2 regions of the Micromonospora sediminicola genome follow, and region 2 is predicted to be linked to the other one. Evidence: riboswitches for the same ligand, from Rfam matches in the RefSeq annotation. Region 2 holds a riboswitch; the other holds the start of a gene.

Region 1 (6,751 bases), 650 kb from region 2:
GGTGAACAGCTCGTCGACGCGCAGCCGGGCCTGGCGGCAGAACAGGTCGGCCAGCTCGACGTTCTCCGGGTGCTCGGCCAGCTCGGCGTAGGCCCGGACGCAGACCGCGGACATCGCGAACAGCTCGGCGCCGATGTCCACCACCCGGCCGAGGAACGCCTGCTTGCGCTCCATCTTCCCCTGCCAGCGGGACATCGCGTAGAAGGTGGAGCGGGCCAGCTTGCGCGAGGTCCGCTCGACGTGCCGCAGGTGCCCGGCCAGCGGCCCGAACTCCTGGTACGCCCCGGGCGCCTGGCCCCGGCCGACGGCCAGCGTGGGCAGCCACCTCGCGTAGAAGGCGCCGGCCCGTGCGCCGGCCTTCGCCTTGCGGCCCAGCCCCGCGTCCGGGTCGATGATGTCGCCGGCGACCGAGAGGTGCGCGTCGACCGCCTCCCGGGCGATCAGCAGGTGCATGATCTCGGTGGAGCCCTCGAAGATCCGGTTGATTCGCAGGTCGCGCAGGAGCTGCTCGACCGCGGCCGGACGTTCGCCCCGGGCGGCCAGCGAGTCGGCCGTCTCGTAGCCGCGCCCGCCCCGGATCTGGATCAGCTCGTCGGCGATCCGCCAGGCCATCTCGCTGGCGTAGAGCTTGACCAGCGCCGCCTCGATCCGGATGTCGTTGCGGTCGTCGTCGGCGAGCAGGCAGGACAGGTCGAGCATCGACTCCATGCCGTATGTGGTGGCGGCGATGAAGGACAGCTTCTTCGCCACCGCCTCGTGCCCACCGACCGGCCGGCCCCACTGGACCCGGTCGGCGGCCCACTCCCGGGCCACGTTGAGCGCCCACTTGCCGGCGCCGACGCACATCGCCGGCAGTGAGAGCCGCCCGGTGTTCAGCGTGGTCAGGGCGATCTTCAGCCCCTTGCCCTCGCCGCCGATCACGTTCTCCTTCGGTACGAAGACGTCGTGGAACCGGGTGAGGCTGTTCTCCAGGCCGCGCAGCCCCACGAAGGCGTTGCGCCGCTCCACGGTGATGCCGTCACTGTCGCCCTCCACCACGAACGCGGTGATGCCGCCCCGCCGCCCCTCCGCCGCCGGCACCCGGGCCATCACCACCAGCAGGGTGGCGACCGTGCCGTTGGTGGCCCAGAGCTTCACCCCGTTGAGCCGGTAGCCCGTGCCGTCGGAGGTGGGCTCGGCGGTGGTGGCCAGCCGGGCCGGGTCGGAGCCGACGTCCGGCTCGGTGAGCAGGAACGCGGAGACCTCGCCGGCGGCCAGCCGGGGCAGGAAGCGCTCCTTCTGCTCGGGCGTGCCGAACATCTTCAGCGGCTGCGGCACACCGATCGACTGGTGCGCGGAGAGCAGTGCGCCGATCGCCGGACTCACCGAACCGGCGAGCATCAGCGCCCGGCAGTAGTGCAGGTTGCTCAGCCCGAGCCCGCCGTACCTCCGGTCGATCTTCATGCCGAACGCGCCGAGCCGGGCCATCCCGTGGAACACCTCGTCGGGGATGCGCGCGTCGCGCTCGATCGCCGCGCCGTCCACCTCGGACCCCAGGTAGGCGCCGAACGCGCCGAGGAACTCGTCGGCGCGGGCCACGTCGTCCGGATCGGACCGGGGCCAGGGGTTGATCAGGTCGAGCCGGAACCGGCCGAGGAACAACTCCTTGCCGAAACTGGGCCGGTCCCAGGCAGCCTCGCGGGCCGCCTCGGCGACCTGGCGGGCCTCCTTCTCCGAGACCTGGCCCGCCTCGGCGGGCAGCGGCCCGGCGCCGTCGGCGGACTCGGGCCGGCTGTTCTGTGTCGTGGTCACGGCTGCCTCCTGGATGGTCGGTCCGGCTGCGGTCGACGCGCTCGACGAAAACGACGCTACCCCCGGGTGTTACCCAGGGGTAGCGTCGCGTGCACGCCCGATTTGGCGGACCGTCAGTCGCCGGACAGCGTCCGCGGGTCGTCGTCCTCGTCGTCGATGTCGTCCTCACCCCAGTTGCGCCGGGCGAACGGCAGGATGGCCCAGAAGGTCAGGAACCAGATCCCGGTGACCGCGCTGAGCACGAACGCGATCGGCCGGGGCAGCACGAAGTCGGTGATCAGCAGCACCGCGCTGACCATCGCGATCAGCATGAAGAACAGGCCGCCGGTGGCCATCCGGTGGGCGAACCGGACCAGCTCCGGCTTACGTCCCTGGCGGAACAGCGCCCGGTGGAACGCGACCGGCGAGATGATCATCGCGGTGGCCGCCGCGGCGGCCAGCAGCGCCACGATGTAGACGTCGCGCTGGAACTCGGTGGTCCGGGTGAACCCGTTGCTGAACGGCAGGGTCAGCAGGAAGGCGAAGAGGATCTGCACGCCGGTCTGCGCGACGCGCAGCTCCTGCAGCAGGTCGGCGAAGTTGCGCTGCCAGCGCTGCTTCTCGGATTCCTTGGACAACTCGCGAACCTCCGGTGAAGACGGCACGGCCGGCGGGTGAACGCCCGCCGGCAGGACCGCCAGTGCCCCGTCCGAGTGATCGCGAAACGCCCTCAGGCTCCGCGGCGGATGCGGCCCTCGTACCGTGCCTCCAACTCCGCATTGTGCTCGTCGCCGCCGGTGATGTTGGCGGAAAGGTAGACGGGTGGCCGTTCGCCGGCAGCCAGCAGCCGGGCCACCACCTCGGCGACGATCTGCTGGGCCAGCAGCGCCGCGGTGATCGAGGAGACCGCGCCGACCGCGCCGCCGCCGGGCAGCGGCAGCGTCGCGTCGCCGTACGGGGCGCCGTTGTCCAGCACCACGTCGGCGAAGTCGGCGAGCTTGCGGCCGGACGGGTGCCGGGACGTCATCCGGGCCGAGTGCTGGGCCGACGTGATCGCCACCAGCCCGTGCCCCCGCTCCTTCACGATGGCGGCGAACTCCACCATCGCCCCGTTCACGCCCGAGTTGGAGGCCAGCACGAACACGTCCTGCGGCCGGATCGGGGCCAGCTCGTAGAGGCGGTGCGCCACGGCCGGCTCACGTTCCAGCTTCGGGCCGAGCACGTCGGCCGGCTCCCCGCCCCGCAGCACCAGGTCACGCAGTGCGATGCGGTTGGTGGGGACCAGCCCGCCGGCCCTTCCGGCGATCTCCATGGCGAGCGCCTCGGAGTGTCCGGTGCCGAAGGCGTGCACCACCGCGTCGGCCCGCAGCGCCGTGGCGATCAGGTCGGCCGCCGCGGCCACGTTCCGCCGTTGCTCGGCGGCCACCCGGCCCATCGTCTCGGTCACCACCGCCAGGTAGTCCTCGGCGCTCACCGTCATGCTTCCTCCGCTCCTGTGCACCGGGCGAGGATCGCGGCGGCCAGCGGGCCGGGCGCCTCGTCGGGGATCCAGTGGCTGACGCCGTCGAGCACCAGGAAGCGGTAGTCCCCGGTGACGTGCGCCGCGCACGCCTCGGCGGCCGTCCGGCCGATCGCCACGTCCCGGTCGCTCCAGACGTACGTGGTCGGCACGCCCACCGGTCCGACCGCCTTCATGTCCGTCCCGCTCATCGCCCGGTACCAGTTGAGCGCCGCGGTGAGCGCCTCCGGCTCGCGCATCGGCTCGGCGTAGCGGGCCACCGCGTCGGCGTCCCCCACCCCGCCGAGCAGCCGCCGCAGCGCGGCGCCGCGCAGCGCCAGCAGCACCTTCTCCGCCTTGCCCGGCATCCGGAACAGCGCGATGTAGGCGGACTTCGCCTTCTGCCGGGGGTCGGCGGCGAGCGCGTGGCCCATCGCCGCCGGGTGCGGCACCGAGACCGCGGTCAGCGTCCGCACCCGCTGCGGGTGCGCCGCCGCCAGCCCCCAGGCCACGATCGCGCCCCAGTCGTGGCCGACCAGGTGCGCGCGGGTCACCCCGAGCGCGTCCAGCACGCCGGCCGCGTCGGCCACCAGCTCCGGGATCCGGTACGCCTCGACGGCGGCCGGCCGCGCGCCGGGCGAGTAGCCGCGCTGGTCCAGCGCGTACGTGCGCAGCCCGGCGGCGTGCAGCGCGGGCGTGACCGCGTCCCACTCGCCGGAGTGCTGCGGGAAGCCGTGCAGCAGCAGGACCGGGTCGCCGTCCTCGGGGCCGCCGGTGCGTACCTCGAACGTCAGTCCCCGCGCCTCGACCCGCATGATCACCACCGTAGCCGACAGTTGCCCTGCTGGGCCCGGGGCAGGTGACGGTGCTAGCGTCTGCGACGAGACAACTTCACATCCGACAGGGGAGCGCACAGCGCTGAGAGTGCGGGCCGAGGCCCGCAGACCCTCGAACCTGATCTGGGTAATGCCAGCGCAGGGAGTTCGGTCGACCTCCAGCCGCGCCGCCGTCCGGGCGTTCCGGGCGCGGCGTGCGTCTTCTCCTGGTTCCTCATCTGAACTGGGAGTCCGTCATGAGCCACACCGACAGCAACCGCTGGCGTACGGTCGACATCGTCGTCGCTTCGGTGATCGCCGTCGCCTTCGGCGTCGTCTTCTGGGCCTGGGGCCTGCTCTGGAGCGCCACCGACGCGGCGTTCGCGTTCTTCCCGCCGGCGCAGGCGCTGCTCTACGGCGTCTGGCTGATCCCGGCGGTGCTCGCCGGCCTGATCATCCGCAAGCCGGGCGCGGCGCTCTACTGCGAGACCGTCGCCGCGATCGTCTCCGCGCTGCTGGGCAGCCAGTGGGCGAGCATCGTGATCCTCCAGGGCCTGATGCAGGGCATCGGCGCCGAGCTGGCGTTCGCCGCGTTCCGCTACCGCTCGTTCCGGCTGCCGGTGGCGGTGCTGGCCGGCGCGCTGACCGGCCTGGGCGCGGCGATCTTCGACTTCGTCTACTGGAACAAGGCCTACGAGCTGACCTCCTACCGCATCCCCTACGCCCTGATCACGATCGTCAGCGCCACCGTCGTGGCCGGCCTCGGCGCGCACCTGCTCACCCGGGCCCTGGCGAACACCGGCGTGCTGGACCGCTTCCCCGCCGGCCGCGACCGCGCCCTGGTCTGACCGGTTTCCCGCCATGTTGATCAAGGAGTTCGCGTCGGCGGCGGGCGATATCCCTGACGCGAACTCCTTGATCAACCAGGCTGGGGTCGGAACGGAAGGGGGTGTGCGACGGTGAGCGGGGTGGTTCTCCGGGGGTTCGGGTGGCGGCACGGGGGGCGCCGGGCCTGGGCGGTGCGCGGCGTCGACCTGCGCGTCGAGAGCGGGGAACGGGTCCTGCTGCTCGGCGCCTCGGGGGCCGGCAAGAGCACGCTGCTGGCGGCGCTGGCCGGGCTGCTGCCGGAGGACTCCGGCGAGCAGGAGGGCACCGTCGAGATCGACGGGCTGGACCCGCGCAAGGCGCGCGAACGCGTCGGCGTGGTCTTCCAGGACCCGGAGACCCAGCTGGTGATGGCCCGCTCCGGCGACGACGTCGCGTTCGGGTTGGAGAACCGGGGCGTACCCGCCGAGGAGATCTGGCCCCGGGTGGACGAGGCGCTGCGCCGGGTCGGCTTCCCCTACGACCGGAACCGTCCCACCGCCGCCCTCAGCGGGGGCGAGCAGCAACGCCTCGCCCTGGCCGGCACGCTCGCGCTCCGCCCCGGCCTGCTGCTGCTGGACGAGCCGACCGCCAACCTCGACCCGACCGGCGCCACCCTGATTCGCCGGGCCGTCGCCGACGCGCTCGACCCGGACACCACGCTGATCCTGGTCGAGCACCGGGTGGCCGAGGCGCTGCCGCTGGTCGACCGCGTGGTGGTGCTGGAACCCGGCGGCGGGGTGCGGGCCGACGGGCCGCCCGAGGCGGTCTTCGCCGCGCACGGCGACGCGCTGGCCGCCGCCGGGGTCTGGGTGCCCGGACACACCGTCCCGCCGCGGCACGCCACCACGCCGCCCGGGGAGACCCTGCTCGCCGCCGACCGGCTCGGCCTGCCGCCCCGGCTGACCCCCACGGACCTTCGGGTACGCGCCGGCGAGGCACTCGCCGTCCTCGGCCCCAACGGCGCCGGCAAGTCCACGCTGGCGCTGCTCCTCGGCGGCCTGCTGCGCCCCGGCACCGGTGCGCTCACCGCCTCCGCCGAGCTGGCCGGCCGGGACGCGCGCACTCCCCCGCACCGCTGGCGGGCACCCGCGCTGGCGCGCCGGATCGGTTCGGTGTTCCAGGACCCGGAACACCAGTTCGTCACCGGCACGGTGCGGGACGAGTTGGCGCTCGGCCCACGCCGTACCGGCCGGTCCGAGGCGGACGTCACCGACACCGTGGACGCGCTGCTGCACCGGCTGCGACTGGACCGGTTGGCCGGCGCCAATCCGTACACCCTCTCGGGCGGCGAGGCGCGGCGGCTGAGCGTGGCGACCGCCCTGGCCACCGCGCCCCGCCTGCTGATCTGCGACGAACCCACGTTCGGCCAGGACCGGCGGACCTGGCTGGAGCTGGTCGACCTGCTCGCCGAGCTGCGCGACGCGGGACACGGCGTGGTCGCGGTGACCCACGACGCGGACTTCGTCGCCGCGCTGGCCGACCGGACGCTCACCCTGGACCGCCCGTCCGCGGACCTCGACGGGCCGCGCACGGCCGGGCCCGCCGGCCCGTCGGGTTCCGCCGGCCCGCCCGGTTCCGCCGGCCCGGCCTCGGACGGTCAGGGCGCCAGCGAGTCGGCGGGCCGTCCCGACGCGGACGGGCCGCCGTCACCTCCGACGCGCGGGGCGGGCGCGCCGTGATCGATCTCGAACCGGTCGCCGCGCCCGACGCCCCGCTGGCGCGGCGCAACCCGGTGGCGAAGGTAGCCGCCGCGCTGGTCTTCACGCTCGTGCTGGTGGCGACGCTGGATCCAGTCGCGCCG
Region 2 (6,751 bases):
TGGGGCGGCACGTCGGGCGGGGCCGAGGGGCGGGGCATTCGGGTGTGGGCGCGTGGGGGACACCGGGTCAGTGCGGCGGTGCGGTGGCGAGGCGTTCGGCGAGTGCCTGGCGGACCAGGGCGACGGTGGCGTCCGGACGGCGCAACACGTCGTCGGCGGTGAACCGGAGCACCACCCAACCGGCCGCGCGGAGCGCGTTCAGGCGCGCCACGTCGCGACGGAAGTGAGCTCGCTCGCGGTGGTGGTCGCCGTCGTACTCGATCGCGAGGCGGAGCGCCGGCCAGGCCAGGTCGACCCGGGCCACGAAGCGCCCGCCCGCGCGTACCTCGTGCTGCGCGACGAGCGGGCCGAGGCCGGCGTCGAGGAGGAGCAGCCGCAGGCGGGTCTCCATCGGGGACTCGCTCGACGGCTCGGCCAGGGCCAGCACCTCGCGCAGCAGCGGAGCGCCCGGCCAGCCCGGTCGGTCGGCGGCGTAGGAGCGCAGGGCGGGCAGCGTCACCACCCGGCGGCGGAGCAGCGCTTCGACGGCGACCAGCGCGTCGGCGCGTGACCCCTGCCGACCAAGGTCGAACGCGGTGCGCAGCGTGGTGGTGACCGGGAGCCCGCCGAACCGGGTCCGATCCCCACCGGGCAACGGGGACCGGGCGACCGACAGACGCGGGTGCGGGCGCAGTCGGGCGGGGCGCGGCAGCAGCACCGTCACCGGCGCGTCCCGGCCCAGCAGGTCCACCCGGAACAGCCAGGCGGCGCTGCGTCCCGCCAGTGCGGCACCCGGCGGCAGGCGCAGCGCCACCGCCTCGCACCACATCCGGTGGTCGTCGGCGCGGTGTCCGTCCCGGTGCACGTACACGTCAGGCAGCAGACGGACCCATGTCGGCCCGCGCAACATCGTCCAGGTCAGCAGCCCTTCGGAGACGGCACGGCTGCCCCGGAACGGCAGGGCGGACAGGCCGCCGGGCGCTCGGGCGTGAGCGGGCATCCGCACAGCGTGTCGTGACGCGACGGTCACCGTACGCCCCGATCCGGCGCGCGGCGGGTTCCTGGGAAAAACGTCACCCGGTCTTCCGTCCGGCGGGGGAGGCGTCGTACGGTAGGCCGCAAGTGACCCACGGGAGCCCGGTGTGGACCGGGCTGAGAGGGGGGCTGGGAGCCCCCGACCGTCGAACCTGATCCGGGTAATGCCGGCGCAGGGAGGAGCGTTGCCGTGCCGTCCCTGGGACGACTGCATCTCATCACCGACACCCGGCCGGGGCGTGACCCGCTCGCCGTGCTGCGCGCCGCCCTGCCGGTGGCCCGCGCCGACCTCGTCGTGCAGGTCCGGGTGGAGGACGACGCCACCGACCGGGAGGCGTACGAGCTGGCCCGCCTGGTGGTCGACGCCTGCCGGCCGTACGGGGCGCGGTGCCTGGTCAACGACCGGTTGCACGTGGCGGTGGCGGTGGTGGCTGCCGGGGGCCACGTCGGGGCGGACGACCTGCCGGTGGCCGCCGCGCGTCGGGTGCTCGGCCCGGACGCCGTGCTCGGCGCCACCGCCCGCGAGCCGGGCGGCGCCCGAGCGGCCGTCGCCGCCGGCGCGAGTTACCTGGGCGTCGGCCCGTGCCACGCCACCACCACCAAGTCCGGCCTGCCCACGCCGATCGGCCCGGCGGGGGTACGCGCCGTCGCCGGGGCGGTGGACGTGCCGGTGATCGCCATCGGCGGGGTGACCGCCGCCACCGTGCCGGCGCTGCGGGCCGCCGGGGCGTACGGGGTGGCGGTGGTGGGGGCGGTCAGCGGGGCGGCCGACCCGGCCCGGGCCACCGCCGAGCTGCTCGGTGCGCTGACGTGTTAAGCAGGGGCCCTTCCTCTACCGGAGGCGTTAACAGGGGGCCCTTCCTTACCGACGTGGCGGTGGTGGGTGGCGGGCCGATCGGGTGGGCGATCGCGTGGCGGTGCGCCCAGCGCGGGCTGCGCGTGGTGGTGCACGACGACCGGCCCGGGTCGGGTGCCTCCTCGGTGGCCGCGGGGATGCTCTCGCCGGTCGCCGAGGCGTACTTCGGGGAGCACGAGTTGACCGGGCTGCTGGTCTCGTCCGCCGCCCGCTGGCCCGCGTTCGCCGCGGAGCTGACCGCGGCGAGCGGCGTCGACCTCGGGCATCGCACCGAGGGCACGCTCGTCGTCGGGCTCACCGCCGACGACCTGGCCGAGGCGCGGCGGCTGTGGTCGTACCAACAGGGTCTGGCACTGCCGATCACGCCGCTGCGCCCCTCGGAGCTGCGCGACCGTGAGCCGGCGCTGGCCACCCGGGTGCGCGGCGGCGCCGTGGCGCCCGGCGACCACCAGGTCGACCCGCGCCGGCTGGTCACCGCGTTGCGCGCGGCGGCCGGGCGGGCCGGCGTCGCGCTGCGGCCGGTGCGGGTCGGCGCGCTGTCCGAGGTGGACGCCCGGGTCACCGTGGTCGCGGCGGGCTGCGGCGCGGCGGCGTTGACCGGCCTGCCGGTCCGGCCGGTCAAGGGCCAGGTGCTGCGACTCCGCGCGCCCGCCGGCGGCCCGCCGGGCTTCCGGCACGTGATCCGGGGGTACGCCGACGGCGAGGCGGTCTACCTGGTGCCCCGGGACAGCGGCGAGGTGGTGGTCGGCGCGACCGTCGAGGAGCGCGCGGACACCGAGGTCACCGCCGGAGGCGTGCTGACGCTGCTGCGCGCCGCCGCCGAGCTGGTGCCGGAACTCGTCGAGTACGAGCTGGTGGAGGCCGTCGCCGGGCTGCGCCCCGGTACGCCGGACAACGCCCCGGTCATCGGGCCGCTGCCCGGCCTGCCCGGTGTGGTCGTGGCGACCGGCCACCACCGGCACGGCATCGTGCTCACCCCGGTCACCGCCGACCTGGTCGCCGAGCTGATCGTCACCGGCGAGCCGGATCCCGCGCTCGCCCCCTTCACCCCGGACCGCTTCGGGAAGGAGCGCACGTGGAACTGATCGTCAACGGCACGGGCCGGACGCTGCCCGAGGGCGTCACCGTCGCCGAGGTGGTCCGCACCGTCACCGACCGGGAGCGCGGGCTCGCGGTCGCGGTGAACGGCGAGGTGGTGCCGCGCGGCGGCTGGTCGGCAAGCGTGCTGCGCGACGGCGACCGGGTCGAGGTCCTCAGCGCCACCCAGGGCGGGTGAGCGGATGTCCACGTTGGAGATCGGCGGGGTCTCGTTCGGCTCCCGGCTCGTCCTCGGCACCGGCGGCGCGGCCAACCTGCATGTGCTGGAGCAGGCGATCCGCGCCTCCGGCACCGAGCTGGTGACACTGGCGCTGCGCCGGGTGGACACCGCGCCCGGCGGGTCGGTCGGGCTGCTGGACCTGGTGGAGCGGTGCGGCGTACGGCTGCTGCCGAACACGGCCGGCTGCCGCACCGCCGTCGAGGCGGTGAAGACCGCGCACCTGGCCCGGGAGGCGTTCGACACCGACTGGGTGAAGCTGGAGGTGATCGGCGACGAGCGCACGCTGCTGCCCGACGGGGTGGAGCTGCTGCGCGCCGCCGAGGAGCTGGTCGCGGACGGGTTCACCGTGCTGCCGTACACCTCGGACGATCCGGTGCTGGCCCGGCGGCTGGCCGACGTGGGGTGCGCGGCGGTGATGCCGGCCGGGTCGCCGATCGGCTCCGGTCTGGGCATCGGCAACCCGCACCACATCCGGCTGATCCGGCAGGCCGTCGACGTCCCGGTGGTGCTCGACGCGGGCATCGGCACCGCCTCCGACGCCGCGCTCGCGATGGAGCTGGGCTGCGACGCGGTGCTGCTGGCCAGCGCCGTGACCCGGGCCGCCGACCCGGTGGCGATGGCCACGGCGATGCGGTACGCGGTCGAGGCCGGCCGCCTGGCGTACGGCGCGGGCCGCATCGCCCGCCGCTTCCACGCCCTCGCGTCCACGCCGGACGAGGGACGGCCCGACCTGTGACCGCCGTACGCGCTGCGGATCTTGGTACGGATGCGCCCCTGGAGGGGCGGCCGCGTACCAGGATCGAGGGCTGCCCGAGTGGGCTTGTGCTGCTCACCGATCGGCGCGTCGCGCGGGGGGCGCTCGTCGACGTGGTGGCGGGTGCCGTGGGCGGGGGAGTGCGGTGGGTGGTGCTGCGGGAGAAGGACCTGCCCCGCGCCGAACGCCTCGCGCTCGCTGTCGACCTGCGCGCGATCCTCGCCGAGGCGGGCGGCACGCTCGTCGTGGCCGGACCGGATCCGCTCGACGGGGACGCGGTGCACCTGCCCGCCGCCGGCCCCTACCCGCCGCCCGCCGTCGGACTGGTCGGCCGCTCCTGCCACGACACCGCCGAGCTGGCCCGGCTCACCACCGAGCACTACGCGACGCTGTCCCCGGTCTACGAGACGAAGACGAAGCCCGGCCACGGCCCGGCACTGCGCCCGGCCGGACTCGCCGTGCTGGTGAAAGCCAGCCCGGTCCCGGTGCTCGCCCTGGGCGGCATCGAAACCCCGGATCAGGTCACCGCATGCGTCGAGGCGGGCGCCGCCGGCGTAGCCGTGCTGGGCGCGATCATGCGCGCCCAGGACCCCACCGAAACCGCCACCACGCTGGGCAGAGCCTTCCAGGAGGCGGCCACCCGCCTTGTCACCAGCCCTGCGCGTCGCGGCGAACGTCCCCCCGAGACAGGGCTGCGGCCGACCGTGACCACGGAGGGATCAAGCCTGACCGCCCGGAGTGGGCACGGTCGGCCGCAGCCCCGACCGCAACCACCGAAGAACGCCAGTGGGCACGGTCGGCCGCAGCCCTCAACCGTAACCACCGGAGAAGACCAGTGACGCCGAGAACAGTTCTCACCATCGCCGGCTCCGACTCCGGGGGCGGCGCCGGCATCCAGGCCGACCTGAAGACGTTCGCCGCGCTCGGCGCGTACGGCACGAGCGTGCTCACCGCCGTCACCGCGCAGAACACCCGGGGCGTCGACGCGGTCCTGCCGCTGCCCCCGCAGACCGTGCGCGACCAGCTGGACAGCGTGCTCGGCGACTTCGCCGTCCGCGCGGTGAAGACCGGAATGCTCGGCACCCCGGCCGTCGCCGACGCGGTGGCCGACGCGGCCCGGGCCGGGCGGCTGCCGCACCTGGTCGTCGACCCGGTGCTGGTCGCCACCAGCGGGCACCGGCTCGGCGTGGTGGAGGCGGTCGAGCGGCTGCTCCCGTACGCCGAGGTGGCGACGCCGAACTGCGCGGAGGCCGCGGCCCTCACCGGAGGCCCGGTGGGCACCGTCGAGGAGATGGTCGCGGCGGCCGAGGCGCTGGCGGCGCGCGGACCGGCGTTCGTGGTGGTGACCGGCGGCGACGTGGACGCGGCCGGCGAGTCGGTGGACGTGCTGGCGGGCGGGGGGACTACGCGGCTGCTGCGCGCGCCCCGGGTGGACACCCGGCACAACCACGGCACCGGCTGCTCGTTCGCGGCCGCCGTCGCGGTCCGGTTGGCCGCCGGCGACCCGGTGCCGGTCGCGGTGGAGGCCGCCAAGGAGTACGTCACCCGCGCGCTGACCGGCGCGCGGAGCTGGGAGCTGGGCGCGGGACGCGGCCCGCTGGACCACTTCGGCTGGTCCGCTTGACCGACAGGGAGGCTGTCATGCAGGCACGTCGCAAGGTGTACGTGGAAGGGTCCCGGCCGGACGTCCGGGTGCCGTTCGCCGAGGTGGCGCTGACCGGGGACAACCCGCCGGTCCGGCTCTACGACACCTCCGGCCCCGGCTCCGACCCGGAGGTCGGGCTGCCCGCGCTGCGCGGGCCGTGGATCGCCGAGCGCGGCGACGTGGCGCCGGTCCGGGGCGCCGGCACCCCGCTGGCCGGGGTGGACGGGAAGCGGCCGACGCAGCTCGCGCACGCCCGGGCCGGGATCGTCACCCCGGAGATGGAGTTCGTGGCGATCCGGGAGTCGGTGACGCCGGAGTTCGTCCGGGACGAGATCGCGGCCGGGCGGGCGGTGCTGCCGCTGAACGTCAACCACCCGGAGTGCGAGCCGGCGATCATCGGCAAGGCGTTCCTGGTCAAGGTCAACGCGAACATCGGCACCTCGGCGGTGACCTCGTCGGTGGCGGAGGAGGTGGAGAAGCTCACCTGGGCGACCCGGTGGGGCGCGGACACCGTGATGGACCTGTCCACCGGCAAGCGGATCCACGAGACCCGCGAGGCGATCGTGCGCAACGCCCCGGTGCCGATCGGCACCGTGCCGATCTACCAGGCGCTGGAGAAGGTCGGCGGCGACCCGGTGAAGCTGAGCTGGGAGGTGTTCCGCGAGACGGTGATCGAGCAGGCGGAGCAGGGCGTCGACTACATGACGGTGCACGCCGGGGTGCTGCTGCCGTACGTGCCGCTCGCGGTGGACCGGGTCACCGGCATCGTGTCCCGGGGTGGCTCGATCATGGCGGCCTGGTGCCTGGCGCACCACGAGGAGAACTTCCTCTACACGAACTTCGCCGAGCTGTGCGCGATCCTGGCCCGCTACGACGTGACGTTCTCCCTCGGTGACGGCCTGCGCCCCGGCTCCATCGCGGACGCCAACGACGAGGCGCAGTTCGCCGAGCTGCGCACGCTCGGCGAGCTGACGAAGGTCGCCTGGGAGCACGACGTCCAGGTGATGATCGAGGGCCCGGGGCACGTCCCGATGCACAAGATCAAGGAGAACGTGGACCTCCAGCAGGAGTGGTGCCACGAGGCGCCGTTCTACACGCTCGGGCCGCTGACCACCGACGTCGCGCCCGCGTACGACCACATCACCTCCGCGATCGGCGCGGCGA

The links. A riboswitch is a leader RNA that binds a small molecule or an ion and turns the genes downstream of it on or off. The one in region 2 is predicted to bind thiamine pyrophosphate.
Region 1: it holds a riboswitch for thiamine pyrophosphate, as region 2 does, so the genes downstream of both, GA0070622_RS09565 (ECF transporter S component) here and GA0070622_RS06555 (thiamine phosphate synthase) in region 2, are expected to answer to the same signal.

Annotation. Positions count from the first base shown of each region.
Region 1 covers NZ_FLRH01000003.1:1,897,591-1,904,341, reverse strand. Annotated here, with positions in the region: gene GA0070622_RS09585 (acyl-CoA dehydrogenase family protein) at 1-1,791, opposite strand, end outside; gene GA0070622_RS09580 (DUF6328 family protein) at 1,905-2,408, opposite strand; gene GA0070622_RS09575 (sugar isomerase domain-containing protein) at 2,501-3,250, opposite strand; gene GA0070622_RS09570 (alpha/beta fold hydrolase) at 3,247-4,083, opposite strand; TPP riboswitch at 4,161-4,267, shown strand; gene GA0070622_RS09565 (ECF transporter S component) at 4,341-4,931, shown strand; gene GA0070622_RS09560 (ABC transporter ATP-binding protein) at 5,043-6,629, shown strand; gene GA0070622_RS09555 (energy-coupling factor transporter transmembrane component T family protein) at 6,626-6,751, shown strand, end outside.
Region 2 covers NZ_FLRH01000003.1:1,249,227-1,255,977, forward strand. Annotated here, with positions in the region: gene GA0070622_RS06550 (endonuclease domain-containing protein) at 68-979, opposite strand; TPP riboswitch at 1,099-1,210, shown strand; gene GA0070622_RS06555 (thiamine phosphate synthase) at 1,205-1,831, shown strand; gene thiO (glycine oxidase ThiO) at 1,825-2,955, shown strand; gene thiS (sulfur carrier protein ThiS) at 2,946-3,146, shown strand; gene GA0070622_RS06570 (thiazole synthase) at 3,151-3,924, shown strand; partial or broken gene GA0070622_RS06575 (thiamine phosphate synthase) at 3,987-4,583, shown strand; gene thiD (bifunctional hydroxymethylpyrimidine kinase/phosphomethylpyrimidine kinase) at 4,778-5,566, shown strand; gene thiC (phosphomethylpyrimidine synthase ThiC) at 5,584-6,751, shown strand, end outside.